2 regions of the Pseudomonas sp. WT-JTC genome follow, and region 2 is predicted to be linked to the other one. Evidence: riboswitches for the same ligand, from Rfam matches in the RefSeq annotation. Region 2 holds a riboswitch; the other holds the start of a gene.
What was found. A riboswitch is a leader RNA that binds a small molecule or an ion and turns the genes downstream of it on or off. The one in region 2 is predicted to bind cobalamin.
Positions count from the first base shown of each region.

Region 1 (15,180 bases), 1.1 Mb from region 2:
CCCAGCGGCACGACACCCATTCCGGTCTCGTTGCTGACAAAAATGATTTCACCCGGCAGCGACGCCAGGCAGTCCAGCAAGGCATCACGCTCGGCTGTCAGGCGCTCGGCATCGTCGAGCATCAGCAGGTTGGTCAGCCACAGGGTCAGGCAATCCACCAGCAGGCAACTGTCGGTACGGGCGGATTCGCGCAGCACCCGAGCCAGTTCCACGGGCTCTTCGATCAATGCCCATTCGACAGGACGACGGGCGCGGTGATGGGCCACACGCTCGCTCATTTCTCCATCCAGCGGCTGGCTGGTGGCGATGTAGGTCACGGCCAGAGCGCTGTCGGTGGCGAGTTTTTCAGCCAGGCGACTCTTGCCGGAGCGGGCGCCGCCGAGGATCAGTTGCAGCATGGTTACATCCTTTCAAATGAGCGGTGTGGCCACTTCAGTCTTCGCGAGCAAGCCCGCTCCCACATTTAGAACGCGGTCAACCGTGGGAGCGGGCTTGCTCGCGAAGAGGCCAGAGCTTCCACCTCAGATTCCACAGAGTTCCCGCAACAGCCCGGTATCCAGATGCTTCTCCACCAGATCCGCCAGCCGCTCGATATCGCGCTCGCGCAAGGCGTGGTAATCCACGGCCTGCACATCCTGCAACCCGGCCCAGCGCAACAGCGCACTGCACGCCGCCGGCGATTCGAACAACCCGTGCAGGTAGGTGCCGAAAATCTGCCCGTCCAAACTTTGCGCACCGTCACAGCGACCGTCATCCAGTTGCACGGCGGCATTTTCCAGCGCCGGCCCGGTGGTCACGCCGGCATGAATTTCATAACCCGCAACCGGCGCATCTTCCAGCGCCAGACGCCCACGCACATTGCGCAACTGCTTCTCTTGTTCGAGTTGAGTCTGGAACGCCAGCAGCCCCAAACCGACACTGGAACCCGGCGCACCTTCGAGACCCAGCGGGTCATGCACTTGCTCGCCGAGCATCTGCAGGCCGCCACAAATCCCCAGCAGTTTTCCGCCGTAACGCAGGTGCCGGGCGATTGCGGTTTCCCAGCCATTGGCCCGCAGGTACGCGAGGTCGCTGCGCACGCTTTTCGAGCCAGGAAGAATGATCAGGTCGGCGGGTGGAATCGCCTGGCCGGGGCCGATGAATTGCAGGTCCACTTGCGGATGCAGGCGCAGCGGATCGAAATCGGTGTGATTGCTGATGCGCGGCAGCACCGGTACTACCACTTTCAGTACCTGGTCGGCTTTATCGGTCTGGCGTTGATCGATGCCGTCCTCGGCCTCCAGGTGCAGGTCCATCACGTACGGCAACACGCCGATTACCGGTTTGCCGGTGCGTTCTTCGAGCCAGTCGAGACCGGGTTGCAGCAACGCGATATCACCACGGAAACGATTGATGACGAATCCTTTGACCCGCGCCTGTTCGCTCGGCGACAGCAGTTCAAGGGTGCCCACCAGATGGGCGAAAACCCCGCCGCGATTGATATCGGCGATCAGCACGACCGGGCAATCCACCGCTTCGGCAAAGCCCATGTTGGCGATGTCGCCAGCCCGCAGATTGATTTCCGCCGGCGAGCCCGCGCCCTCGACCATCACCAGCGGATACTCCGCGCTCAAGCGCTGGTGGGAGGCCAGTACCGCTTGCATCGCGATGGCTTTGTAGTCGTGATAGGCAACGGCGTTCATGGTCGTGACGGCGCGACCATGGATGATCACCTGGGCACCGGTGTCACTGTTGGGCTTGAGCAGCACCGGGTTCATGTCGGTGTGCGGTTCAAGGTGCGCGGCCTGGGCCTGTACCGCCTGGGCGCGACCGATCTCGCCACCGTCGGCGGTCACCGCGCTGTTGAGTGCCATGTTCTGCGGCTTGAACGGCACCACCCTTGTGCCCTGGCGCGTGGCCCAACGGCACAGCGCGGTCACCAGTGTGCTTTTACCGGCATCCGACGTGGTGCCCTGCACCATCAGCGTGGTCATTGGTTTTCCTTGGCGAAATCTTCGAACGCCTGCGCCAGTCGCACCCAGGCGGCTTCGTCACCGGGCAAGCCGAATCGCAGGCTGCTGTTGTGCGCGAACAACCGCAGGAGAATGCCGCGCCGGGCCATGAACTCATGCAGCTCTTCGGCGCGTTCGGTGACCAGCCACTGGAATAGCGCGCAACCGCCCTGCGGCTGGAACCCATGTTGCTCCAGCAACGACGCAAGGCGCTCGCTGGCGTCATCCGCGCGTATCCGTTGCCGGGTCTGCTCTTCGGTATTGCGCAGGCAGGCGTGGCCCACCACCCGGGTCGGCCCGCTCACGGCCCACGGCCCCACTTGTTCAGCCAGCAACTTGAGCAACTTGCGCTCCGCCAGCACAAAGCCCAGGCGCACGCCGGCCAGGCCGAAAAACTTGCCGAAGGAGCGCAACACGATCAACCCGACTTGATGGGCAAACGGCGCCAGGCTCAGTCGCGGCGTGTTATCCATGAACGCTTCGTCCACGACCAGCCAGCCACCGCGTTGGGCCAGTCGCGTGTGCCAGTCGAGCAAGCGACTGGGCGTAAGGCTCAGGCCTGTGGGGTTATTCGGATTGACCACTACCAGCACGTCGAAACTGTCGATAAAGAAGTCGACTTCCTGCTCCAGCACTTCCCGCACGATGTAGCCGTTGCGACGCCACGCTTCGGCATGCTCGGCATAACACGGCGACAACACGCCGACCTTGCCCGCCCGACGCAATCGCGGCAGCAGTTGGATCGCCATCTGCGAGCCGGCCACCGGCAGCGCCTGCAAGGTACCGTAGTAATCACAGGCGGCTTGCTCCAGACCATCGTCCGTCTCCGGCAAACGGGCCCAGGCCCGCAGCGGAATATCCGGCACCGGGAACGGCCAGGGTGCCAGCCCCGTGGACAGGTCCAGCCAGTCAGCTTCATCGATGCCGTACTCGAGCGCTGCCTTGCGCAGCCGCCCACCGTGCTCAAGCATAAAACTCAGCCCCCATGCAGAGAATCAGCAGCCATAACCATACCCCGCGCTGGACCAATTGCCAGCCCCGGTCAATGGAGTCGGCATCCGCCGGCACGCCTTCGCCCAACTGCGGACGCTGATGCAGTTCGCCGTGATAAATCGCCGCCCCGCCCAGTTCGACACCCAGCGCACCCGCACCCGCCGCCATCACCGGGCCGGCGTTCGGGCTGTCCCAGGTCGGGCCCTGGGTGCGCCAGCATTTCAACGCCAGCCGGGTTTTGCCCAGCAGCGCGTAAGTCAGTGCCACCAGACGCGCAGGAATGTAATTGAGCACGTCGTCGATCTTCGCCGCCGCCCAGCCGAACCGCTCGAAGCGCTCATTGCGATAGCCCCACATCGCATCCAGCGTATTGCTCAGGCGGTAGAGCACCACGCCCGGCACACCCGCCACGGCAAACCAGAACAACGCCGCGAACACCGCATCGCTACCGTTTTCCAATACTGACTCGGTAGCGGCACGGGCAACTTCAGTTTCATCCAGTTCGCTGGTTTTACGGCTGACCAGATAGCTCACACGTTTGCGTGCTTCATCAAGATCACCACCGCGCAGGGCCTTGGCCACAGGCTCGACGTGCTCGCCGAGGCTGCGCATGCCGAGGGCGCAATAGAGCGCGAGTATCTCGACGATCCAGCCGACATAAGGCGCCCAGGAGAATGCCGTGGCCAGCAGCGTCAGCGGCAACACGGCGATCACCCACGCAGTGACGCCATGGCTGCGCCAACCGCGACCACCACCGTTGAAACGTTGCTCGATGCGCTCGGCAAAACGGCCGAACGCCACCAGCGGATGCCAGCGTTTGGGCTCACCCAGCAGCGCATCCAGCGCAACCGCGGCGACACTCAACAACGCCACACTCATTGACTCACTCCCCAGAAATTTTCGTACAGCAATTCATGTAGCGGACGCGCCTGCGCCCAGCCTTCAAGCACCAGCATCGGCGCCGGGTAGAACTCTTTGACCGGTCCCAGACACAGCACCGCCAGCGGTTTGGCGCCCGGCGGCAGCCGCAACAGGTCCGCCAGTGCCCGGGGTTCGAACAGCGACACCCAGCCCATGCCCAGCCCTTCCGCGCGGGACGCCAGCCACAGGTTCTGGATGGCACAGGACAGTGAGGCCATGTCCATTTCCGGCAAGGTGCGGCGGCCGAAGATATGCTGCTCGCGCTCGTCCATCAGTGCGGCGACCAGTACCTCGGCGCAATCGTTGATGCCTTCCACCTTGAGCTTCATGAACTCATCGCTGCGCTCGCCGAGGGCTTCGGCGGTGCGGATGCGTTCTTCTTCCACCAGGGCCTGGATTTGCCCGCGCAAGGTGCGATCACTGATGCGGATGAAGCGCCAAGGCTGCATGAGACCGACACTGGGTGCCTGGTGTGCGGCCTCGAGCAGGCGCCGGAGCAATTCAGGCTCGACGGTGCCGCCGCTGAAGTGGCGCATGTCGCGGCGTTCGGCGATGGCGCGATAGACCGCTGCGCGTTCGGCCTCGGAAAATCCGTTATCCGTCATGGCCTCTTCGCGGGCAAGCCCGCTCCCACATTTGAAAGTGAGTGGCCTGATGAAACTCGATCCCCTGTGGGAGCGGGCTTGCTCGCGAAGGCGCCCTTTCGGTCAGGCGCAAACAGCGCGGCAATCGCCGACGGATTGGACGGAAAATAGAAATGCACATAGGAGGCAGTCATCCGCCCCTCACGATAAACCGCTTCCGCCCCTCGCCCACCGTTAGGACTCAAGCCACGGGCAATCGGTGTCAATTCAGTAGTCGTCAGCGAATGGTGGTAGGTGTGCCCGCGCAGCGAACCTTCCGGCAGTTCCACCGCTTGCAACGCCAGCGCCGCCAGACGCTTTTGCATGACCGCATCACCGGCCAGCAAGCCCACCAGTTCGGCGCGAGTGCCCTCGACATCGGTCAGCGAATCGAGCAGATACAGCATGCCGCCACACTCGGCGAGCAGTGGTTTGCCTGCCTGGTGGTGGGCGCGGATCGCATCGAGCATCGTGGTGTTCTGCGCCAGCGCAACATGGTGCAGCTCCGGGTAACCACCCGGCAGGTACAGGCTGTCGGCCTCTGGTAACGCACGGTCGCGGATCGGCGAGAAGAATGACAACTCGGCGCCCATCGCCCGCAGCAAGTCCAGGCTCGCACCGTAGGTGAATGCAAAGGCTTCATCCCGGGCAACGGCAATGCGCACACCGGCCAGCAACGGTTCGGCGGCGATGGCATCCGGTGCGGCGAACTCGACTGCCGGTGGCAGCGCGACCTCGCAGCTGCTGGCCAGGGCATCGGCGGCCGCATCGAGGCGCAGGTCGAGATCGTTCAGCTCACTGGCCTGAACCAGCCCCAGGTGCCGGCTCGGCAGTTCGATCCCGGTTTCCCGGGACAGCGCGCCGTACCAGCGCAAACCTTCAGTCAGGCTGCCTTCGAGCAGTTGCGCATGGCGCAGTGTGCCGACGCGGTTGGCCAGCACGCCGGCGAACGGCAAGTCCGGCTGATAACGCGCCAGCCCCAGGGCCAATGCGCCGAAGGTCTGGGCCATGGCGGTGCCATCGATCACACCCAGCACCGGCACACCAAAATGCCGCGCCAGATCGGCGCTCGACGGCGTACCGTCGAACAGCCCCATGACGCCTTCGATCAGAATCAGGTCGGCTTCGGCCGCGGCTTCCCACAGTAACCGGCGACTCTCCTGCTCGCCGACCATCCACATGTCCAGCTGATACACCGGCGCACCGCTGGCGCGCTCGAGAATCATCGGATCGAGAAAGTCCGGGCCGCACTTGAACACGCGGACCTTGCGCCCCTGATTGCGATGCAATCGGGCCAGCGCCGCGGTGACGGTGGTCTTGCCCTGGCCGGAAGCCGGCGCGGCAATCAGTACCGCCGGGCATTGACGAGGGCTATTCATAAAGTGCGACTCACAGCTCGACGCCTTTCTGCGCTTTGATCCCGGCCTGGAAGGCATGTTTGATCACGCCCATTTCGGTGACGGTGTCAGCCATCTCGATCATTTCCGGCTTGGCGGCACGACCGGTGACCACCACGTGCTGCATCGGTGGCCGGGACTGCAAGTCGCTGAGCACCTGATCGAGGTCGAGGTAGCCATGCTTGAGTGCGATGTTCAATTCGTCCAGCACCACCAGACCAATAGACGGATCGCGCAGCAGTTGCTGCGACACCGCCCAGGCGGCTTCGGCGGCAGCGATGTCGCGCTGACGGTCCTGGGTTTCCCAGGTAAAACCTTCACCCATCACATGAAAACGCACCTGCTCGGGAAAGCGCCGGAAAAACAGCTCTTCGCCCGTGCTGTTGCGGCCCTTGATGAACTGCACCACGCCGCATTGCATGCCATGCCCCATGGCGCGGGCGAGCATGCCAAAGGCCGAACTGCTCTTGCCTTTGCCGTTACCGGTCAGCACCAGCAACAGGCCGCATTCGTTCGGGGAATTGGCGATGCGTTCGTCGATCACGGCTTTTTTGCGCTGCATGCGCGCCAGGTGGCGTTCGTCACGATCGGGGGTATCAGTCATGGGGGAGCTCTCCGTTGAGGCAGGAATAACGGCGGGCAGGCACAGCAAAAGAAGGCAACAAGCCTGGCATCGCCCACCGTGATGCCGCTGGATGAATCAGGCCGGTCTCCGGGCTCATGAGTGGCCGCGGGGCCGGACTGTGCGCCTTCCCGCATCGAATCGACACAGTGGCATCACACACAGTTTTCACTCATTTACCGTTGCGGGGGCAGCGCCGGAATTGCAGGCCTTCGACAAACAGAAGGACTCACTCACCGGCTTCCCTGTTTCACTCTGTCGACCCAAGTCACAGAGCACCTGAAACAAGCCGCGAAGGTTAGAGGGTTGGGGGTGGAGCGTCAATTAAAGCCGGGCGGCCACCTGCCGAATAACTGTCGTCAATCAATAATCTGACGTCAATCTTGTGCCACGCTCGCAGCAGTGATATCAAAGAGCCACAACCCCACAACACAATAACAAGGGTGAGCCCATGCAAGGCATGATCATCAGCAATCCAAAGCTGGAATTCCTGCGTCCGGTGCTCGAGCGCTGGTTCGAATGCATCGACCGCTATAACGCCGTCCGTGGCGATGGCGACACACCGTACTGGCATGACGAAAAAGCCAATCTCGGACTGCTCTCTGCCGCGGCCTGGATGGCCGAGATGGTCACGCTGCAACAGACCCCCACCCGCAAACAGACCGAAGAAGGCGACCGCAACGGCCGTGCCGACCTGTTCCTCGCCTCGCCCGAAACCCGCGCCTACATCCAGGTCAGCCAGCGCTGGCCACGGGTCAACAGCCTCAACCTGACCCAGGCCTTGGTCGACATCGCCAGCGATGCGAAGCGAGTGAGCCATGCCAGCGACCTGAAACTCGGCTGCCTGTTCGTCGCCCCGCAAAAAGCCCAGCAAGGCGCAACGCCGGAAGAACTCCAGGACATGGTCGACGACCTGCAAAAGGAACACACCTGCGCCGTCGCCTGGTATTTCCCTTATGCCTACCGCAAATTGCGCAACGAAGCTGGCAACTATCACCCCGGCATTGCGGTGCTGTTCAAGGAAACACGCGGCTAAGGGTTGAACCATCGGTCGATAACGCTTCTCTATGATTAGAACAAGGCATTCATAGGGAAGACCAGCATGCGCACGCCCTCGCTCGTTCTCGTTATCGCGCTCTCAGGAGGGCTCGCCGCTTGCAGCGAGACCTCCCGCCTGCAAGTCTCCGATGGCACCGGCCCTTCGCCCCGACTGCCGGAACCGAACAAAACCCTGATCCCGACCGTGAACATCGCACCGGCCATCGGCTGGCCACAGGGTGCGAAACCCGTCGCAGCAACGGGCACTCAAGTGGCCGCTTTTGCCGAAGACCTGGATCACCCGCGCTGGCTTTATGTGCTGCCCAATGGCGATGTGCTCGTGGCGGAAACCAGCGCACCAGCGAAACCCGAAGACGGCAAAGGCGTTCGCGGCTGGGTGATGAAGAAAGTCATGGGGCGTGCCGGGGCTCGCGTGCCCAGCGCGAACCGCATCACTTTGCTGCGCGACAAGGATCACGATGGCGTTGCGGAAACCCGCACGGTGTTTGTGCAAAACCTCAATTCGCCCTTCGGCATGACGCTGGTCGGCAATGACCTGTACGTGGCCGATACCGATCGCCTTCTGCGCTTTCACTATGAAAGTGGCGATACGCAGATCCAGTCACCACCGATCAAGGTAATTGACCTGCCAGGCGGCCCGCTTAACCACCACTGGACCAAAAACGTCATCGCCAGCAAGGACGGCAGCAAGCTCTACGTCACTGTGGGCTCCAACAGCAACGTTGCGGAAAACGGCATGGACAAGGAAGAAGGTCGTGCAGCGATCTGGGAAGTGGATCGCGCCACCGGCCAGCACCGGATCTTTGCCTCAGGTCTGCGCAACCCCAACGGCATGGCCTGGGAACCGCGCAGTGGTGCGTTGTGGACAGCGGTCAACGAACGGGATGAAATCGGCAGTGATCTGGTACCGGACTACATCACCTCGGTTAAAGACGGTGCATTCTATGGCTGGCCGTTCAGTTACTACGGCCAGCATGTCGATATTCGCGTCGAGCCGCAAAACCCGGACCTGGTGGCCAAGGCTATCACCCCGGACTACGCCGTCGGCCCACACACGGCGTCACTGGGCCTGGCGTTTGCCGAAGGCAACAAGTTGCCGGCGCAATTCAGGGAAGGCGCCTTCATCGGCCAGCACGGCTCCTGGAACCGCAAGCCCCACAGCGGCTACAAAGTGATTTTCGTGCCCTTCCGCGCTGGCAAGCCAGTCGGAAACCCGGTTGAAGTGCTCAGCGGGTTTCTCAACGACAAGGAAGAAGCCATGGGCCGGCCGGTGGGCGTGGTGATCGACCGGCAGGGTGACCTGTTGGTGGCCGATGATGTGGGGAACAAGGTATGGCGAGTGTCGGCAGCAAAGTAAGTCACTGAACCTGTGGGAGCGGGCTTGCTCGCGAATGCGGTGTATCAGCCAACACATCAGTCGACTGACAGCCTGTATTCGCGAGCAAGCCCGTTCCCACGGGGTTCAGCGTTTGCGGCAAAGGGTCAAACCATCCCCCAACGGCAACAACGACAGATCCACCCGCGCATCATCCTTCAACGCCCGGTTCAGCGCCTGGATCGCCCGGGTGTCCGCGCTCTCTGGATTGGTCTCAAGCACGCGCCCGCTCCACAGGGTGTTATCGAACACCGCCAGCCCGCCAACCCGCAGCAATCGCAGGGCGTGTTCCAGATAACCCGGATAGTTGGCCTTGTCGGCATCGATGAAAATCAGATCGAACTGGCCTGGGTGGTCCAGCTTGCCGAGGGTTTCCAGGGCAGGCGCCAGACGCAGATCGATGCGTCCGGCCAGCCCGGCTTCCTGCCAATAGCGCAGGGCCGTGGCGTTGTAGTCGCCGGGGATATCACAGCAAATCAGCGAACCGTCAGCGGGCAATGCCGCCGCCATGCACAGCGCGCTGTAACCGGTAAAGGTGCCGACTTCGAGCAAGCGCCTGGCCCCCGTCAGTTTCACCAGCAAAGCGAGAAACTGCCCTTGCTCCGGCGCCACCTGCCAGCGAGCCATGGGCAGCGCCTGGGTTTCATCGCGCAGGCGCTTGAGCAGCGGGGTTTCCCGCAGCGAGACGTCGAGCAGGTACTGATACAGCGAATCGTCGAGATTGAGGGTGCGAGCAGTCATGACAACCAGCTCCGGAAGTTACGGGTTGCGCGCCAGATGTTCAGGCTGCAGAACACGCTTGGCGCTCAGATAAGCCTTTTGCCAATACGTCTTGGACAGGCTGTCGAGCTTCACGGTGCCACCGGTGGCCGGCGCGTGGACAAAGCGCCCTTCCCCCACGTAGATGCCGGCATGACTGACCTGGGAACCGCCATTGGTGGCGAAGAAAATCAGGTCACCGGTTTGCAGGCCTTCCTTGCCCACACTCGCCGCTTGCATGGAGATCATCTCGCGAGTGGTGCGCGGCAAGGAAATGCCGGCGACATCGCGGTAAACGTAAGCGATCAGGCCGCTGCAATCAAATCCGGAATCCGGCGTATTGCCACCCCAGCGATAAGGCGTGCCCACCAGACCGAGCGCGCGAAACAGCACGTCTTCCGCCTCGGGCGAAAACGCTTGTGAAGAGCCAAATACGATGGGGGCACGAACCACCGGCGCTGGTGGCGGTGTACGGCTGGCACAAGCGCTGAGCAGCGCTGCGAAGAACATGATTGCGAGGCGGGCCGACGTCGTCATAAGCAGAGCATCCTGATCTGGCTGCGGCTTTTTCTGCCGGGAGTGCAGAAAAGAAAACCGCCTGCGCGGGACGCAGGCGGTTTGCCATCATTCATACATCAGGATTCTAGCGGTTATATGGCAAACTTCAAGTAAGACTTTAAGTTTGCCTTACAAACTGTGCGCTTATTTGCGGGCAGTGACGATTGGCGACGCATTAGGCGCCATTGCCAGGGCGCGCTTGGCTTCGATGAAGGTCTTGCTCCAGTAGCTGTCACCCAGGCTATCGATCCGCACGCCACCGCTGCGGCGGCTGCTGGAATGGATGAACTGGTTGTCACCCAGGTAGATCCCGGCGTGACTGACGCGACCGCGACGGCCGTTGGTTGCGAAGAACAACAGGTCGCCCGGCTCAAGCTTGCTGCGCGAGACCAGTGGAGCGTCCACGTTGATCATTTCGCGGGTGGAGCGCGGCAGGTTCATGCCCGCTTCTTCGCGGAACAGGTAACCGATGAAACCACTGCAATCGAAGCCGGCTTCAGAGGTACCGCCGAAACGGTAACGGGTACCGATCAGGGACATGCCACGTTCGAGGATGCTGTCGGCCAGTACCGGAAGCTGGTAGGACTTGCCACCGGCGAAGTCTGCGAGCTCTTTTTCGGTAGCCAGCTCTTCCTGGAAAAGAGAGGAGGACTGGGCAGTAACGGAGTTTTGAACCTGTTGTTGCGGCACTTGCTGGGACACCGGAGTGTGGGCAGCGCAACCGAACAGCAGGGTAACGAGTGCGAGAGGCACGAGGGGTGCGAAGCGATTGAGCATGGGCACGACCGTGGCTGAAAGTTGTAAAGAAGCCGAGACTATGCCCGCTATCAACCTCATTTGCAAATTCAATCGATCTTTTTGTGACTTATCCGTTTCTCGTTTACATCTAAGCGCTTAAGCCCATTTAAAACTCACACGCAGCCTGCCACCGTGCAGGAAAGCGGGTTTTCTGACGCCTGAAATATGCCAAAACCCGCCAAAGCCCCGGTTTCAGCGGGTTTACCAGCCGAGGGTTTCTTTCAAAAACGGGATGGTCAGCTTGCGCTGAGCCTGGAGGGAGGCCTGATCGAGACGCTCCAGCAGCTCGAAAAGCGCACTCATGCTGCGGGTACCGCGAGTCAGGATGAAATGCCCGACTTCATCGGTCAGATGCAGCCCGCGACGGGATGCGCGCAATTGCAAGGCACGCAATTTGTCCTCATCGGACAGCGGGCGCATCTGGAAGATCAAGGCCAGGGTCAGGCGGGATTTGAGATCTGCCAGCTTCACCGGCAACTCGCGCGGGGAGGTCGACGCGGCAATCAGCAAGCGTCGGCCGCTGTCGCGCAAGCGATTGAACAGATGGAACAGCGCCTCTTCCCAGTCCGCCTTGCCGGCAACCGCCTGCAGGTCATCGAGACAGACCAGTTCGTACTGTTCAAGGTTGTCGAGAATTTCAATGCCGCGATCGAGCAGTTCGGCCAGCGGCAGATACACCGCGGGTTCCCCCAATTGCTCGAAGCGCAGGCAGGCGGCCTGCAACAGGTGCGTACGCCCTACCCCATCCTTGCCCCAAAGGTAGATCAGGCTTTCGGTCCAGCCGGCGTCGGCTTCGCATAGCCGCTCGACATAGCCGAGTGCAGCGGCATTGGCGCCTGGGTAGTAATTGATAAAGGTGGCGTCGTCACGCAGACGCACACCTAGGGGCAGCTGAATCGGTTTCATGCTGACTGAACAGTTCCAAAGGAACCGTTAGTGGCCTCTGTGTAAAGTTTGCGAAGTTTATACCCGTGAAGCGGACCGCACAATGCGACAGACCACAAGCAAAATCAAAGGTTTGCGTTAACGCCCCGGTTTGGTGACAGATTCTTTGGCGGTGCATGTGACAGTCGCACGATGCAAGCAGGCCGACCCGGCACCAACCCGGGCAGCCCGCCATCGCCCGTCGACAACCCTTACAGCTCCGGTTCGTCGACGCCCGAGTAGATCTCAGAATCCTTATACAAATCATGCACATGACGCACCAGCACCATGATCACTGCGGCGACCGGCAATGCCAGCAGCACACCGGTAAAGCCAAACAGCTCGCCACCGGCCAGGATCGAGAAAATCACCGCCACCGGGTGCAGACCGATCCGGTCACCGACCAGCAACGGCGTCAGCACCATACCCTCCAGTGCCTGGCCGACCATGAACACCGCGACGATGCCAAGCATCGGGTATAGATCACCACCGAACTGGAACAACCCCGCAATCAGCGCCGCGCCAATGCCAATGATAAACCCCATGTACGGCACGATCGCCGCCAGACCGGCAATCAGGCCAATCAACAAACCCAGTTCCAGCCCGACCAGCATCAGGCCTGCTGCGTAGATCACCCCCAAGGCCACCATCACCAGCAACTGTCCGCGAACGAACGCTCCGAGCACTTCATGGCATTCACCCGCCAGCGACACCGCGCGCTCTTCACGCTCACGGGGCAGCAGGCTGCGGATCTTGGCCATCATCAGGTCCCAATCGCGCAACAAGTAGAAGCTCACCACCGGAATCAGCACCAGATTCGCCAGCCAGCCAATCAACGCCAGCCCCGAGGCAGTGGCATGACTCAGCACCACGCCGACAACATCGGTGGTCTGGCTCATATGCTCGCTGATGGCTGCCTTCAGCTTGTCGAACTTCCAGAAACCGTCCGACAGGCCGAACTTCGATTGCGCCCAAGGCAACGCAGTGTGCTGTATCCAGTCGAGCATCTGCGGGGCCAGTTCATACAAACGAAACAACTGCCTGGCGAGCAGCGGTACCAACACCAACAGCAACGCGGTGAAGATCAATGTAAACAGGGTAAACACCGCCACTACACCCCAGGTTCGGGACAGGCCCGCCCTCTCCAGTCGATCCACCAGCGGATCGAACAGGTAGGCCAACAGCAGTGCCACCAGGAACGGCGTCAGGATCGGGTGCAACAACCAGACAAACGCGCAAAGCAGGACCACCCCACCGAGCCAGAACCAACGCCGCGTATCGGCCATGAACCACTCCATTGCTTCTATATAAAGAAAGAAAAACTACCAGCGAAAACGCAGTTGCGGTGTCGGGGCCGGCGCTGGGGCAGGCACCGCACCACCGGCGACAGGCTGAACCGGCACTGCCGGAGTCGGGGCCTGCCCCGCCGGCGCCTCTTGCAGCCTCGCCAGCGACAGCTGTGCACGCAGTTGATCGGCGCTGCCATTGACCAGGTACACGATCCGGTCGCCCTCGACGCTTTGAACGCGCCCGCCAAATGGCTCCAGCAAGCGCCCAAGGGATGCGTAGTGCTCGAGATTCATGCCTTGCACTTCCAGCAATTGCGTGCTCGAAGCACCAGGTCTGGCGACAAACCGCGGCGCCAGGCGCTCGTTGACCGCCAGCATCACCGCATCGGCCACCGCGGCCTGATCGGCACCCTGCACGGTGCCGGCCTCTTTCTGATCGCCCAGCCACAGACGCCACTTGGCTTGCCACTGTCCGCCCTCTTCCTGGGCGTGTACCGCGAGCAAGGCATCGGCGTTGTAGCGTTCCGAGGCCGCATGCAAAGGCGCGGGATCCGCACCTTCCAGATTCGGCGCGGTCGCGACGATCTGCTCATTCAAATCCGCCAATGGCAGGCGCAGCGGCAAGCCTCGGTGCTGTGCAGCCCGACGCAGCGGTGCCGCGCTGGCCTGACCGTCGCCGACCAGACTTGAGCCCTCGGCGGAATCATTCAACCACCAGCCAAGGATCGACGGCCGACTGGCCCCCCACACGCCCAGTCCGGCGCGGCGCAGGGCCTGCTCGGTGGTGCCCGGGTCGAAATCGACTTTCAGGACTTCCGGCGGCCCGGCATCAAAGCCGTATTGGCTGATGATCTGTTGCGGGTCCTTGCGAATCGCTGCCAGCCCCGGACTCTGGGCGGCCTTGGGGTCGCCGGTCAGGCGCAACACCAAGGTGTCCAACGCTCGTTGAGTGGCCTGGTCGCGCTCCTCGGGCGACTGGCCATTCACCGGCTCGCGTACCTGGTAAAGGCCTTTGACGGTTTCGGCATGACCGACCAGGCTGACCAATGACAAACAACCTGCAAACAAGAAATTACAAAAACGCATGGGAGATTCCTGACGACAAGAGCGGCTGGAACAGACCGCATGAAGACGATCGAGCAAGGCTGTGACCATCGCCCGATACAAAACATTCACACGTCCGGGGTATGTTTTCGCACTGTCATAACGATAGACGGTTAATCTCGATACCTTATACAGCCATGCAGGATGCCATCGACAGCGCGCATCAACGGTTTTTTTTGAACGGATATGGCCCTGCTGTCGGCCTGAGGATGGCCGCTGCGGCTCAAGCCTGATAAAATCGCGCGCCTTCGCAGACCGGCAACAGCCGGGCACCCTGAAATTCGCGTATGGCCCTCGCCTTCGCCTGTTTGAGCGGTCCCGATGGACTCGGTCGTTACCCAGAAATCCCCCCCTAAAGGCCTGGATCATGAGCAAGCAACCCTCCCTGAGCTACAAGGACGCCGGTGTAGACATCGACGCCGGTGAAGCATTGGTCGAACGCATCAAGAGCGTCGCCAAGCGCACTGCGCGCCCGGAAGTCATGGGCGGCCTGGGCGGTTTCGGCGCCCTCTGCGAAATCCCGGCCGGCTACAAGCAGCCTGTGCTGGTTTCCGGTACTGACGGCGTCGGCACCAAGCTGCGTCTGGCACTGAATCTGAACAAACACGACAGCATCGGCATCGACCTGGTTGCCATGTGCGTCAACGACCTGGTGGTGTGCGGCGCCGAGCCGCTGTTCTTCCTCGACTACTACGCTACCGGCAAACTCAACGTCGACACCGCTGCCCAGGTTGTAACCGGCATCGGCGCTGGCTGCGAACTGTCGG
Region 1 covers NZ_CM160042.1:1,791,607-1,806,786, reverse strand. The annotation lists gene cobU (bifunctional adenosylcobinamide kinase/adenosylcobinamide-phosphate guanylyltransferase) at 1-398, opposite strand, end outside; gene AC06G5_RS08140 (cobyric acid synthase) at 522-1,973, opposite strand; gene cobD (threonine-phosphate decarboxylase CobD) at 1,970-2,962, opposite strand; gene cbiB (adenosylcobinamide-phosphate synthase CbiB) at 2,955-3,863, opposite strand; gene bluB (5,6-dimethylbenzimidazole synthase) at 3,860-4,510, opposite strand; gene AC06G5_RS08120 (cobyrinic acid a,c-diamide synthase CobB) at 4,507-5,907, opposite strand; gene cobO (cob(I)yrinic acid a,c-diamide adenosyltransferase) at 5,918-6,529, opposite strand; cobalamin riboswitch at 6,612-6,845, opposite strand; gene AC06G5_RS08110 (hypothetical protein) at 6,999-7,583, shown strand; gene AC06G5_RS08105 (PQQ-dependent sugar dehydrogenase) at 7,650-8,963, shown strand; gene AC06G5_RS08100 (O-methyltransferase) at 9,069-9,722, opposite strand; gene AC06G5_RS08095 (C40 family peptidase) at 9,741-10,277, opposite strand; gene AC06G5_RS08090 (C40 family peptidase) at 10,443-11,075, opposite strand; gene hda (DnaA regulatory inactivator Hda) at 11,298-12,002, opposite strand; gene AC06G5_RS08080 (AI-2E family transporter) at 12,233-13,306, opposite strand; gene AC06G5_RS08075 (DUF2066 domain-containing protein) at 13,343-14,395, opposite strand; gene purM (phosphoribosylformylglycinamidine cyclo-ligase) at 14,781-15,180, shown strand, end outside.
Region 1: it holds a riboswitch for cobalamin, as region 2 does, so the genes downstream of both, cobO (cob(I)yrinic acid a,c-diamide adenosyltransferase) here and cobW (cobalamin biosynthesis protein CobW) in region 2, are expected to answer to the same signal.

Region 2 (15,180 bases):
TCGACGGCGTAGTTGTTGTGCTCTTCGATACCGGTGGCCACGGCGAAGATGTTCGGGTCGAAGATGATGTCTTCCGGCGGGAAGTCCACTTCGTTGACCAGAATGTCGTAGGAGCGCTTGCAGATTTCTTTCTTGCGCGCTTCGGTGTCGGCCTGGCCGGCTTCGTCGAAGGCCATCACCACCACTGCGGCACCATAGCGCTTGCACAGTTTGGCATGGTGAATGAACTGCTCGACGCCTTCTTTCATGCTGATCGAGTTGACGATGCCCTTGCCCTGGATGCACTTGAGGCCGGCTTCGATCACTTCCCACTTCGAGGAGTCGATCATGATCGGTACGCGGGAGATGTCCGGTTCGCCGGCAATCAGATTGAGGAAGGTCACCATGGCCTTCTTCGAATCGAGCATCCCTTCGTCCATGTTGATGTCGATTACCTGGGCGCCGGCTTCGACCTGCTGCAGGGCGACTTCCAGGGCTTCGGTGTAGTTGTCTTCGCGGATCAGGCGGGCGAACTTGGCGGAACCGGTGATGTTGGTGCGTTCGCCAACGTTGACGAACAGCGAGCTGCGATCGATGGTGAAGGGTTCCAGGCCAGAGAGGCGGCAAGCCTTGGGAATGTCCGGAATTTCGCGCGGCGCATAACCGGCCACGGCCTTGGCGATGGCTTCGATGTGGCCCGGCGTGGTGCCGCAGCAGCCGCCGACGATGTTGAGGAAGCCGCTTTGGGCGAATTCTTCGATGACCTTGGCGGTTTCCGATGGTAGCTCGTCGTACTCACCGAATTCGTTCGGCAGGCCGGCGTTCGGGTGCGCGGAGACGTGGGTATTGGCCTTGTTCGACAGCTCTTCGAGGTACGGGCGCAATTCACGGGCGCCGAGGGCGCAGTTCAGGCCGACGGAAATCGGCTTGGCGTGGGCCACGGAGTTCCAGAACGCTTCGGTGGTCTGGCCGGACAGGGTGCGGCCCGAGGCGTCGGTGATGGTGCCGGAAATCATGATCGGCAGTTCGACGCCCAGTTCCTCGAACACGCCTTGGACGGCGAAGATCGCGGCCTTGGCGTTCAGGGTGTCGAAAATGGTTTCGATCAGGATCAGGTCGGCGCCGCCTTCGATCAGGCCCTTGGTGGACTCGGTGTAGTTTTCCACCAGCTCATCGAAGGTCACGTTGCGGTAGCCGGGGTTGTTCACGTCCGGGGACAACGAGCAGGTGCGGCTGGTCGGGCCGAGTACGCCGGCAACGAAACGCGGCTTGCCCGGGTTCTCGTGGGTTTTCGCATCGGCGACCTTGCGCGCAAGGCGAGCGCCTTCTACGTTCAACTCGTAGGCCAGTTCTTCCATGCCGTAATCGGCCATGGAAATCCGGGTGGCGTTGAAGGTGTTGGTTTCCAGAATGTCGGCGCCAGCGTCCAGGTAGGCTTTTTCAATGCCGCCAATCACGTCCGGGCGAGTCAGCACCAACAAGTCGTTGTTGCCTTTGACATCGCTCGGCCAGTCAGCAAAGCGTTTGCCACGGTAATCCTGTTCTTCGAGCTTGTAGCTCTGGATCATCGTGCCCATACCGCCATCGAGAATCAGGATGCGCTCTTTGAGGGCGTGCTTGAGAGCTTGAAGGCGAACGCTGCGATCGGACATTTGGACTACTCGGTAAGACCATGACGAAGGGCCGGGATGATAGCAAACCTGTGCGCTTTTAGAGCATGACTCGGTTTTGCATGAATATCGTTCATGTTGGCAGGGGTGACAGACCGGTAGAATCGCGGCGTTTTTCAGGATTCGGGACCAGGGACATGTCGTATCGCTTCGTCATCGGCACATTGCTGTTGTTTTTAAGCTGGGGCGCCGTGGCGCAAAGTCCGGCGATTTCCTCTGCCATTTCCTACAGCCGCGATATTCAACCGATCTTCACTGAAAAGTGCGTGGCCTGCCACGCCTGCAACGACGCCGCCTGTCAGCTCAACCTGGGCAGCGGCGAGGGCGCGGCGCGTGGCGCGACGAAAGTCCCGGTCTACGACGGGGACCGCCGCCAGGCGGTTGCACCGACCCGGCTGTTCTATGACGCCTCAGGCAAACAGGCCTGGCAGCAAAAAGGCTTCTATTCGGTACTCGATGCCCAGGGCAGCCAGGCCGCATTGATGGCGCGGATGCTGGAACTGGGCCACAAAACCCCGTTGCAACCCAACGCGAAGCTGCCGGAAGACATCGTCCTGGGCCTGAACCGGGAAAACATGTGTGCCATGCCCGCGGAGTTCGACGGCTACACCGCCAAGCATCCGAAGGAGGGCATGCCGCTGGCAGTGACCGGCCTGACCGACCAGCAGTACCAGACACTGCAACGCTGGTTGGCGGCGGGCGCGCCCATCGACCGGCAGGACCTTGCCCCCAGCGCAACGGAAGCCCGGCAAGTGGTCCAGTGGGAAAACCTGCTCAATTCGCCGGGCGCCCGGGAAAGTCTGGTGGGGCGCTGGCTGTACGAGCACTGGTTCCTCGCCCATCTCTATTTCAAGGATGGCGAGCCCGGGCATTTCTTCCAGTGGGTACGTTCGCGCACCCCGACCGGCCAGCCGATCGACCTGATCAACACCCGTCGCCCGAACGATGATCCGGGCACGCAGTTTTACTACCGCTTGTGGCCGGTGCAGGGCGTGATCGTGCACAAGACCCACATCACCTACCCCCTGAATGCGGCGAAGCTGGCGCGGGTCAAGAGCCTGTTCTACAGCGGCAACTGGCAGGTCGACGCATTGCCGGGCTATGGGCCGCAGAGCCGGGCCAACCCGTTTGCCACCTTCGAAGCGATTCCGGCCCAGGCGCGCTACCAGTTCATGCTCGATAACGCCGAGTACTTTGTGCGCACGTTTATCCGTGGGCCAGTGTGTCGTGGCCAGATCGCCACCGACGTGATCCGCGATAATTTCTGGGCGTTGTTCCAGGCACCCGAGCACGACCTCTATGTCACTGATCCGAACTATCGCGGGCAGGCTACGCCGCTGCTGGCCATGCCGGGGCAGAACGACGATGTCGGCAGCGTCCTCAGCCTGTGGCACGACTACCGCGACAAACGCAATGAATACGAAGCCTTGCGCCGGGACAGCTACGCCGACCAGCCTGCGCCGAGCTGGTCGACCCTGTGGGCCGGCAACGACAATGCGTTGCTGAGTATCTTCCGCCATTTCGACAGTGCTTCGGTGACCAAGGGCCTGATCGGCGAGGTGCCGCAAACGATGTGGCTGTTCGACTATCCGCTGCTGGAGCGCACCTACTATCAACTGGCAGTGAACTTCGATGTGTTCGGCAACGTCTCCCACCAGGCCCAGACGCGCCTGTATTTCGACTTGATCCGCAACGGTGCCGAGCAAAACTTCCTGCGCCTGATGCCCGCCGATTCCCGGGATGGCTACCTCGATGACTGGTATCAGAACAGTGGCAAATTCAAGATGTGGCTGGACTACGAGTCCATCGACGATGACAAGCCGACTGCACTGAAGCTTGATCCGCGGGATCCAAAGCGGGATTTCGCCCAACAATTGCTGGCCCGTTATGGCGATCTCAATGCCAGGCCCGACCCGATCAACCGCTGCGATGGCGCCTACTGCTCGCGGCCGAATATCGATCCGGACCTGCAAAGTGCCGAACAGGCGTTGAGCCGCCTGGCTTCGCGCCCGGCGGCGGGACTCAAAGTCATCGATCAATTGCCGGAAGCGACCCTGCTGCGGATCGAGACCCGTAGCGGCAAACGCGAGGTCTACAGCCTGCTGCGCAATCGTGCCCACAGTAACGTCGCGTTCCTGCTCGGCGAATCGCTGCGCTATCAGCCTGGGCTCGACACCCTGACGATTTTCCCGGGCGTGCTCAGCAGCTACCCGAACTTCATGTTCAACATCCCGGCCGGGCAAGTGCCGGCGTTTGTGGATGCGATGGAGAACGCCAGGGATACCGACAGCTTCGAGAAAATCGTCGAACGCTGGGGGATACGCCGCAGTCATCCGCAATTCTGGTCTTATTTCCACGATATGAGCCGCTACATCCATGAAACCGATCCGGTGGAAGAGGGCGTGCTGGACATGAACCGCTACGAGAACCTCTGAAACACCACTTGAGCCCCTGTGGGAGCGGGCTTGCTCGCGAAAGCGTTGTATCAGTCGCCATCGCGGTTGCCTGACACGACGTCTTCGCGAGCAAGCCCGCTCCCACAAGGGGAATTGTCGGAATCTTTCCCGACAAAAATACTAGGACTTTGTCCGGCGCGTTGATTGGCGTAAACTGCGCCCAAGCCTGCGAGGAGTTTCCATGACCGCTATTACCATCACTGACGCCGCCCACGATTATCTGGCTGATCTGCTCTCCAAGCAGAACACCCCGGGCATCGGCATCCGCGTCTTCATCACCCAGCCTGGCACCCAGTACGCCGAAACCTGCATTGCCTACTGCAAGCCGGGCGAAGAAAAACCCGAAGACACCGCGCTGGGGCTGAAAAGCTTCACCGCGTACATCGACCACTTCAGCGAAGCTTTCCTGGACGATGCCGTTGTCGACTACGCCACCGACCGCATGGGCGGTCAGCTGACCATCAAGGCGCCAAACGCCAAGGTACCGATGGTCAACGCCGACAGCCCGGTGAACGAGCGCATCAACTACTACCTGCAAACCGAGATCAACCCGGGGCTGGCCAGCCACGGCGGTCAGGTCAGCCTGATCGACGTGGTCGAAGACGGCATCGCCGTCCTGCAGTTCGGCGGTGGTTGCCAGGGCTGTGGCCAGGCCGACGTGACGCTGAAGGAAGGTATCGAGCGTACCTTGCTCGAGCGTATTCCCGAGCTCAAAGGCGTTCGCGACGTGACCGACCACACGCAGAAAGAAAACGCCTACTACTAAGGTGTTCGCTGCGGCATAAAAAACGGCGCCCCGTGAGCGCCGTTTTTTTATGGGTTGAACTCACTGACGCCTTCGCGAGCAAGTCGGATCGCCGCACCGCCGCTCCCACATTTGCAATGCATTCCCCTGTGGGAGCGGGCTTGCTCGCGAAGAGGGCTTATGGGCGATAGAGATGCGCATGCCCCGCGCGATACAGCGATGACTCGCTGAAGTGGTCACTGCCCAGCACCCGACCCACCAGAATCAACGCCGTACGGCGAAAGCCCTTGGCTTGAACCTTCCCGGCAATATCCTCAAGCGTCCCGACCACCCAATCCTGATCCGGCCAGCTCGCGCGGTGCACCACCGCAATCGGGCAATCGGCGCCGTAATGCGGCAGCAGTTCCTCAACGATCTTCGGCAGGTGACTGACCCCCAAATGAATCGCCATGGTTGCGCCGTGCTGCGCCAGGCTGGAGAACTCCTCTCCGGGTGGCATGGCGGTTTTGTCGGCGTAGCGCGTCAGGATCACACTCTGTGAAATATCCGGCAGTGTCAGTTCTGCGCCCAAAAGCGCTGCACAAGCGGCTGTGGCCGTCACGCCGGGTACGATTTCGAACGCAATGCCCAGCTCACGCAGATAGCGAATCTGCTCGCCAATGGCGCCATACAGGCTCGGATCGCCGGAATGCACCCGGGCAACATCCTGACCCTTGGCGTGGGCGGTCCTGATCAGGTCGATGATCTGTTCCAGGTGCAGTTCGGCGCTGTTGACCACCTGTTCGGCACAATGACCTTCCAGTACGGCGGCAGGCACCAGGGAGCCGGCATAAATGATCACCGGGCAGCTGCGAATCAGACGCTGGCCCTTGACGGTAATCAGTTCGGGGTCGCCGGGACCTGCGCCAATAAAGTAGACGGTCATCGTCGGTTCCTGTGGGGAAAAAAGGGGCTGAACAGGGCTTCAGATGAAGAATGTTCATGATCGATGGCGGGGATTATCGGGGATTTCAGGCGGCGCCGGCCAATGCCAGTGTTGCCTGGGCATATTTTTGTCGTGGAATCAGTAGTTTTGCCGGGGCCTGAGCCAGTTGTTCTGCCAGGGCCAGTGCGGCGCTTTCCGCCACGCCGTAGCAACCGGTGCGCTCAAACGCTATTTGCGATTGATGACTGAGTTGCGCCTCATAAACGGCCAGTTGTTCGCTGCTGAAGTACATCAATTCCAGGCCAAGTTGCGTCGCCAACTCGATCAGTGCCGGTTCGTCGCGTTTCTGGTCGATGCTGGCCAGGGCCTTGATTTCATGCAACGGGATTTGATGCGCCGCCAACGCCTGGTCGAGCAGCGCCCGCAACGTGCTGACAGGGCAGCCCCGCTGGCAGCCCAGGCCGACCACCAGGGTCGGCGCTGTGCTGACATCCGTCATGCGCGGTATTGGCCATCGCTTTTGCGACGGAACAACCAGGCGCTGATCAGGCCCAGGGCCAGCCAGAACGCCATGTTGGTCAGTTGCGAAGCGATTTTGAATTGTGTTTCCAGCGCCTCGGGAGCGAGCATCGAATGCACTTCCGGTTGCGGTGCGCCAATCACATGGGGAACGGCGAGGATGGCCGCGCCGAGGACTTTCATCAGCCAGTGACGGCTGAATACGATCAGGGCGATACCGACGGCGGTGGAGGCGGCGGTACCGATCCACCACAGTTGCCGTTGCGCCAGGTCGGCTGCGGCAGTGCCGGGCAATTCAGGTGGCAGGCCGAGGGTTGGCGCGAGCACGAATGTCGCATAACCGGCCAGGCCCCAGAGCGGGCCCTGGGAGGTTCTGGTCGGCGCGCGCAAGGTGTACAGGCCGGCCAGCATCAGGGCGAAACCGACAGCCACCACCAGGTTACCGCCGGTGGTAGATAGTACGCGTTGCCAGCCGTCTTCCGGCTCCCAGGCTTCGGCATCATGAGTGTGGGCAGCCATCGCACCGTCGGCATGTTCATGCATTTCAACAGCGGCCGGTTCGGCTTTTTCGTAGGTTTCGGCTTGCAGAATCAGGGGAGCGACCCAGAAACTTTGCAGCAGGGTCAGCAACAGGGCGGCCAGCAGCCCGGTGAAACCTGCTGTTTGCGCAATACGCTTGATCATATTGGCAGGTCTCAATGGCACGGGAACGCGGAGCTGTGACGGGTATCGTGGGCGGCGTTGTGCACCGCTTCGATGTGCGAGAAGCCGGCGAAATACACCAGGCACGCGCCGAGGATCGACGCGCAGACGGCGGCGGTCAGGCGTTGAGCCAGGGTAGAAGTGGTGCTGGTTGTAGTGTGGCCGGTGCTGCTGATGATCGACATGGCGTTTCCCTCTGGTCTGTCAGCGGGGAATGAGAGCGCATGCAAAAACCTGCACGGCCAGGCGCGCAGCGTTTCAAACAGCGCCCGCCCACCGCGGGTTTGTTGTTTCAGTGACCGTTCTGGTCACTTTTGTGTTGCGGGCCGGTCTCCGGGCTCACGAGGGGGCAGGCATCGCCTGATCCTGCAAGCATCACCTTCCCATGCCGTGATGGCACAGTGGATCTGATGCTTCGCTCGCTTACCGTTGCGGGGGCAGCACCGGACTGACATGGCTTAGAAGTAAAGCACATGATTCACCGGTTTCCCGTTTCACCCTGTGAAGGGCACCCGTAACAAGGTGTGTAGGAGAGCATGGGCGGGGGTTGGGCGTCAATTGGCAGGGGTTCTCAACTGGAAACCGAGTTGCGTTCTTCGCGAGCAAGCCCGCTCCCACACTTGACCCTTTTCCCCTGAAAGAACCCGATCAAATGTGGGAGCGGGCTTGCTCGCGAAGGGCACACCGCAGAAGTCACGTGAACATTGACCCGCCCCAATACCATGCGTAGCCTTGCGCTTTCGAGGTTCTTCGGCGTTTGTCGAAGCTAAGAAGGGAACGCGGTCGATGCCGCGGCTGCCCCCGCAACTGTGAACGGTGATGTTCGTTGCCACGCCACTGCAGGCTCAATCCATGAGACCGGCGGGAAGGCGCAGCGAATGCCAGGCTCAAGGCCGGCACACCGTCAGCCAGGAGACCTGCCTCGACACAGATTCTCACTTTCAACCGGGCGGGGTGATCCGGTGGCGAACTCTTCAGGCAACCGCATGCGCGTTGCCGGTTGTCGTCCCGTATGCCCGCCACCTTAGCCATAGGGCATCCGATGAAAACACTGGCCAAACTCCCTGTCACCATCGTTACCGGCTTTCTCGGCTCGGGCAAAACCACGCTGCTACGGCACATGCTCGACAACGCCCAGGGTCGCCGCATCGCGGTGATCGTCAACGAGTTCGGTGAATTGGGCATTGATGGCGAAATCCTCAAGCAGTGCTCGATCGGTTGCACCGAAGAAGAAGCCAGCGGCCGTGTCTATGAGCTGGCCAACGGCTGCCTGTGCTGCACCGTCCAGGAAGAATTCTTCCCGGTGATGCGCGAACTGGTGGCCCGTCGCGGCGATCTCGACCACATCCTCATCGAAACCTCCGGCCTGGCCCTGCCAAAGCCGCTGGTGCAAGCCTTCCAGTGGCCGGAAATCCGCAGCGCCTGCACCGTTGACGCGGTCATCACTGTGGTCGACAGCCCGGCCGTGGCCGCCGGCACCTTTGCCGCGTTCCCGGACCAGGTCGACGCCCAGCGCAAACTCGACCCGAACCTGGACCACGAATCGCCGCTGCACGAACTGTTCGCTGACCAACTGGCCAGCGCCGACCTGGTGATCCTCAACAAAACTGACCTGATCGCCCCGGCAGACCTCGCCCGCGTGCGCCTGGAAGTCGCCGAAGAGTTGCCGCCAGCGGTGAAAATCGTCGAAGCCAGCAGCGGTCGCTTGCCGCTGGACGTGCTGATCGGCCTCGGTGCCGGCTCCGAAGAACACATCGACAGCCGTCACAGCCACCACGACCATCACCACGATGGCGACGACGATCATGATGACCACGATCACGACGCCTTCGATTCGATTTCCATCGAACTGCCGCAAGCCGACGAAAGCCTGCTGATGGACGCGCTGACCCAACTGGTGGTCCAGCACGGCATCCTGCGCGTCAAAGGCTTCGCCGCCGTGCCGAACAAGCCGATGCGCCTGCTGATCCAGGGCGTGGGCACGCGTTTCGACAAGCACTTCGACCGCCAGTGGGGTGCTGAAGAAGCGCGCATCACCCGCCTGGTGCTGATCGGCCAGGAGCTCGACGCTACTGTTCTCGAAGCGCAACTGCGCGCCGCGCTCAGCGTGTAAGCCATGCACCTGCTCAGGACCCAGCCCGGCGGTTTCGTGTCGGATGACAACATCGCCGACCTTGGACAAACCCCCGCCGAGCTGGTGGTCCTGTGCAGCGGCGATTCCAGCCTGGCGCTGCTCGCCGAAGCGGCGCAGCAGTTGCCCGACGATTATCCGGGCGTGCGCCTGGCCAACCCGATGCAGGTGCAGAACCATGCCTCGGTCGATTTGTACGTCGACGAAGTGCTGCGTCACGCCAAGGTGATCCTGATTTCACTGCACGGCGGCATCGCCTATTGGCGGTATGGCATCGAGCGCCTGGTCGAGCTGTCGCAGCGCGGTGTGCAGGTCATTCTGGTACCGGGCGATGATCGCCCGGACCCGGAGCTCAGCGACCTGAGCACCGTCGGCGTCGAGGATCGCGACCGGCTCTGGCAATTTCTGCGTCAGGGTGGCATGGGTAACGCCCTGGACTTCTTCCGCTGTCTGGCCAATCGCTGGCTGGCACGTGATTACACCTGGGGCGAACCGCAAACCCTGCCACGCACAGCGATTTACCATCCGCACAAACATTCTGCCGCACTGCGCGACTGGCAGGCCGACTGGTACGCCGATCAACCCGTGGCGGCGGTGCTGTTTTACCGCTCGCATTTGCAGGCGGCGAACACCGCTTTCATTGATGTTTTTTGCCAGCGTTTGCAGGCAGCGGGGTTGAATCCGTTGCCGATCGCGCTGGCGAGCCTGAAAGAGCCCGGCTGCCTTGGCGTGGTCGAGGACTGGCTCGACGAGGCCAACGTCTCGGTGATTCTGAATACCACCGGCTTCGCCCAATCCAGCCCGGAAGCACCCCATCTGCGCCCGTTTCGCCGCAATATTCCGGTGATCCAGGCGATTTGCGCCCAGGACAACGAACCGGGTTGGCGCGCCAGTGAACAGGGGCTTGGTCCTCGCGACCTGGCGATGCACATCGCCTTGCCGGAACTGGACGGGCGCATCATCAGCCGCCCAATCAGCTTCAAGGACCTGGCGTGGCGCAGTGAGCGCAGCCAGTCGGATGTGGTCTGCTACCGGCCGCAGCCGGAACGCATGGACTTCGTTGCCGAACTGGCGCGGCGCTGGGTCGATCTGGCGAGGGTGTCCAATGCGGATAAACGCATTGCCTTGATTCTCGCCAATTACCCGACCCGCGACGGTCGCATCGGTAATGGCGTCGGCCTCGACACTCCGGCGGCCGCGCTGAATATCCTGCAGGCACTGTATGCCGATGGTTATCCATTGCCGGCTGAGTTGCCGGACAGCGGTACGGCGCTGATCCAGCAGTTGCTGGGCGGAGTCAGCAACGACGTCGACACGATCGACCAGCGTCCATGCCAACAAAGCCTGGCCATGGACGACTACCTGTCGATGTTCAACACACTGCCCGAAGCCAACCGCGCGGCGGTGCTCGAGCGTTGGGGTGCGCCGGAAAACGACCCGATGTGTCGCAGCGGGCGGATGATGATCGCCGGCCTGCGCTTCGGCCTGACCTTCGTCGGCATTCAACCGGCCCGGGGTTATCAGGTCGACCCGAGCGCGGTGTATCACGACCCGGACCTGGTACCGCCCCACGGTTACCTGGCGTTTTATTTCTGGCTGCGCAACACCTATGGCGCCCACGGCGTGATCCACGTCGGCAAACACGGCAACCTCGAATGGCTGCCGGGCAAGGGCGTCGGGCTGTCGGAACATTGCTGGCCAGATGCTTTGCTCGGGCCGCTGCCGAACATCTATCCATTCATCGTTAACGACCCGGGCGAGGGCGCCCAGGCCAAGCGGCGCACCCAGGCGGTCATCATCGATCACTTGATGCCACCGCTGACCCGTGCCGAAACCTACGGCCCGCTGCGCAACCTCGAACTGTTGGCAGACGAGTATTACGAAGCGCAGCTGCTCGATCCGCGCCGCGCCCGAGAGTTGCAGCGCGACATCCTGCAACTGGTGCGCGATACGCACATCGACCGTGAACTGCAACTGGACGAGCAACTCGACAGCGATGCTGACGCAGCGATCTGGTTGCCGCGTCTGGACACTTACCTGTGCGACTTGAAAGAGTCGCAGATCCGCGACGGCCTGCATGTGTTCGGCGAATCGCCCACCGGGCGCTTGCGCATTGACACTTTGCTCGCGCTGTTGCGCATTCCACGGGGCGATGGCCGTGGGGCGCAGTCGAGTCTGCTGCGGGCGTTGGCCAAGGCTTTCGAGCTGGGGTTCGATCCGCTCGATTGTGCATTGGCCGAGCCGTGGACCGGGCCTCGACCGAATGCCTTGTTGTCGATCAGCCATGAACTCTGGCGCACCACTGGCGATACCCGCGAACGCCTCGAGCTGTTCGCCACACAACTGATCTCGCAGGCAGTGGATGCTCCCTCCCAAACCAAACCTGGCCCTTGTAGGAGCGAGCTTGCTCGCGATGTTGTGTCAGCCACATTGGTGTCGACTGACACTCCATCGCGAGCAAGCTTGCTCCTACAGGGGGCAGGCTGGATTGAGGTACAAGCCATCCTCGACAACCTGCTCGAGGTGGTCGCGCCAAGGCTGGACGCCTGCGGCCCGGCGGAAATGCGCGGTTTGCTCGATGCCCTGAGCGGTCGCTTCGTCCCCGCTGGCCCGAGTGGCGCACCGAGTCGCGGTCGTCTGGACGTGCTGCCCACCGGGCGCAACTTTTACTCGGTGGACGTGCGCAACCTGCCGACCACCACGGCGTGGCGCATCGGTTTCCAGTCGGCCAACCTGATTCTCGAACGGCACCTGCAAGACCACGGCGATCATTTGCGCCAGCTCGGCCTGTCGGTATGGGGCACCGCGACCATGCGCACCGGCGGCGATGACATAGCCCAGGCGATGGCGTTGATGGGGGTGCGTCCGGTCTGGGCGACTGGCAGTCAGCGGGTCGATGATTTCGAAATTCTGCCGTTGAGTTTGCTTGACCGTCCGCGGGTGGACGTGACCTTGCGTGTGTCCGGTTTCTTCCGCGATGCCTTTGCCAATCTGATTCGCTTGTTCGACGCGGCGGTGCAAGCGGTCGCCGACCTGGATGAGCCCGACGACCTCAACCCGTTGGCGGCCAAGGTGCGCGCCGAGCGTGCAGCCTTGTTGCAGGCAGGGCTCGATGAAGACGCGGCGCGACGTCAGGCCGGCTGGCGGATTTTCGGGGCCAAACCCGGTGCCTACGGCGCAGGCGTGCAGGGCGCCATCGATGGTCGGCTGTGGCAGACCCGCGAGGACCTGGCCGAGGTTTACCTCAACTGGGGTGGCTACGCTTACGGTGGTGCTGACGAGGGCACCGCCGCTCGTGAACAGTTCACCCAGCGCCTGAGCCAGGTACAGGCGGTGCTGCAAAACCAGGATAACCGCGAGCACGATCTGCTCGACTCCAACGATTACTACCAGTTCCAGGGCGGTATGCTCGCGGCGGTGGAAAGCCTGAAGGGCGAGACGGCGGCCAGTTATCATGGCGATCACAGCCAGCCGGATCTGCCGAAGATTCGCACCCTGAAGGAAGAGCTGAACCGGGTCATCCGCTCCCGGGCCGCCAATCCGAAATGGCTCGAAGGCGTTAAACGCCACGGCTACAAAGGTGCGTTCGAAATGGCCGCGACAGTCGATAACCTGTTCGCCTTCGATGCCACTACGCAGTTGATTGACGATCACCAGTACGCGTTGCTGGCCGATGCCTATTTGCTCGACCCGGACACCCGGGACTTCGTTCGCGAACACAATCCCCATGCCTTGCGCGACATGACTGAACGCATGCTCGAGGCGCAACAACGCGGGATGTGGAAGGACCCGGGCGAGTACCGCGAGGCGCTGGAGAATTTGTTGCTGGATATAGAAGAAGACAGCTGATGCGCCACATGGCACTCAAGTGACTGTGAAATTACCGACCATGACCGAGTATTCAAGATGACCTACACCCCGCATTTCCCCCTCTCCGCCGTGGTCGGCGCCGACGATTTGAAGCTGGCCCTGTACTTGACCGCCATCGACCCGAAAATCGGCGGTGTACTGATCGAAGGCCCGCGGGGCATGGCCAAGTCGACCCTGGCCCGCGGTCTGGCGGACCTGCTGGCCAGCGGTCAGTTCGTCACATTGCCCTTGGGTGCCACCGAGGAACGCCTGGTCGGTACCCTCGATCTCGACGTGGCGCTGGGCGAAGGTCGCGCGCAGTTTTCGCCCGGCGTACTGGCCAGGGCTGACGGCGGCGTGCTTTACGTCGACGAGGTCAATCTGTTGCCTGATCACCTCGTTGACCTGCTGCTCGATGTGGCCGCCAGCGGCACCAATCTGGTCGAGCGTGATGGCATTTCCCATCGGCACTCGGCGAAGTTCGTGCTGATTGGCACCATGAACCCGGAGGAGGGTGAACTGCGTCCGCAACTGCTCGACCGCTTCGGCTTGAACGTCGCCCTGAGTGGCCAAACAGCTCCGACAGAACGAGGCCAGATCATTCGCCGTCGCCTGGATTTCGACAGCGATCCGCAAGCTTTCTGCGTCGAATGGGAATCGGCGCAGGCGTCTCTGCGCGAACGTTGCCAGAACGCACGCAACGCCCTGGCAAGCATTCCCCTCGACGACCAGGCGCTGGCATGTATCACTGAACGTTGCTTTGCCGCCGGCGTCGATGGCTTGCGCGCCGATCTGGTCTGGCTGCGTGCCGCACGGGCTCACGCCGCCTGGCGCGGGGCAAACGCTATCGCCGAACAAGATATCGACGCAGTCGCCGAGTTCGCTTTGCGCCATCGCCGTCGCGAGCATTCGGCGCCGACGTCTCAGGAATCCCACGCGCCGCAATCCACTGCACCGCAGAACGCCAACCCGAGCGAAGGGCAGGGCCAGTGGGGCGAATTGCCTGCCCAGGCGCTGGCGGTCGGCGCCCGACGTGAAGTGCCGAGCTGGCCAAAAAAGCCCTAGGCATTCGCCCTCGCTCCGACGCGGGGGCGAATGCCAGACCTCGAGCCGGGCGGCTGGACCACGGCAAACTGGGCAAACGTCACGCAGCCCGCAGTGGTTCGGTCAACTGGCCCGGCACATTGCTCAATGGCCGGCCGCGTCAGCGCGACGATCTGTTGTTTCACCTGCGTACTCGCTCGCCCCATGAACTGTGGCTGGTGATCGTTGATGCCTCCGCATCGACCCGCCGTCATCAGGCATTGAGCGATGCCAAGGGCTTGCTGGCGCAACTGTTCGACGATGCCTATCGCCAGCGTGCACGCCTGGCCCTGCTCACGGCCAGCGGTTCTGCGCCCAAGTGGCAGGTGCAGGGCTTCAAGGCTTTCACGGGGCTGCGCCATTGGCTCGATGGCCTTGGCGCGGGTGGCGGCACGCCGTTGCTGGCGGCATTGAGCGAAGCAGGGCGATGGCTTGGCGCACGGCAAAAGCGCTTTCCGGCAGAGCAGCAGCGGTTGTTGTTGGTGACCGATGGCCGGCTGAAGGACTGGCCGCTGCTGCCGACGCTGGAATGTCCGGGGCTGTTGATCGACATCGAGCGCGGGCCGATCCGGCTTGGGCGCAGCAAGTTGCTGGCTGCGCAGTTGCAGGCTGAGTATCGGCACATTGACGAGCTGATTCCTGGCTGAGATCTGTTTCGCCTGTACTGGCCTCATCGCGGGCAAGCCCGCTCCCACAGGTTATTTGCCTTGCCTGAAACATTCGGTAGATGCCAAACCTTGTGGGAGCGGGCTTGCCCGCGAAAGCGGTGGGTCAGTCACCATCCATTTCGGATTACTTGCCCATCGCCTGCCTGTACTGCCGGGTACGCTTGCCAATGTACAGCTGGTCGAGAATCAACGCCCATAGCGCCGAGACTTCAGGCCGGGTTTTGCGCCCACGGCTCAAGCGATGCAGCTGGAACTTGACCACTGCCATGCTCGCCAGCGCTGCCAGGGGTTTACGCTTCCAGCGGATCGGCGGCAGTTGCGGATGGCTGTTCTGGCCTTCGCGCCAGTGTTTGACCAATTGCGGTTCCACGGCCAGGGCGGTGCCGATGCCGGCCATGGCGAGGCCGCTGTCGAGGACCTGTTCGACGATTGCCAGACGCCGGATTCCGCCGG
Region 2 covers NZ_CM160042.1:2,883,659-2,898,838, forward strand. The annotation lists gene metH (methionine synthase) at 1-1,631, opposite strand, end outside; gene AC06G5_RS13265 (fatty acid cis/trans isomerase) at 1,787-4,084, shown strand; gene nfuA (Fe-S biogenesis protein NfuA) at 4,287-4,871, shown strand; gene cobM (precorrin-4 C(11)-methyltransferase) at 5,029-5,775, opposite strand; gene AC06G5_RS13280 (cobalamin biosynthesis protein) at 5,861-6,274, opposite strand; gene AC06G5_RS13285 (CbtA family protein) at 6,271-6,978, opposite strand; gene AC06G5_RS13290 (CbtB domain-containing protein) at 6,990-7,181, opposite strand; cobalamin riboswitch at 7,304-7,527, opposite strand; cobalamin riboswitch at 7,723-7,935, shown strand; gene cobW (cobalamin biosynthesis protein CobW) at 8,039-9,109, shown strand; gene cobN (cobaltochelatase subunit CobN) at 9,113-12,976, shown strand; gene AC06G5_RS13305 (magnesium chelatase ATPase subunit I) at 13,034-14,041, shown strand; gene AC06G5_RS13310 (vWA domain-containing protein) at 14,161-14,706, shown strand; gene AC06G5_RS13315 (NADH:flavin oxidoreductase/NADH oxidase family protein) at 14,852-15,180, opposite strand, start outside.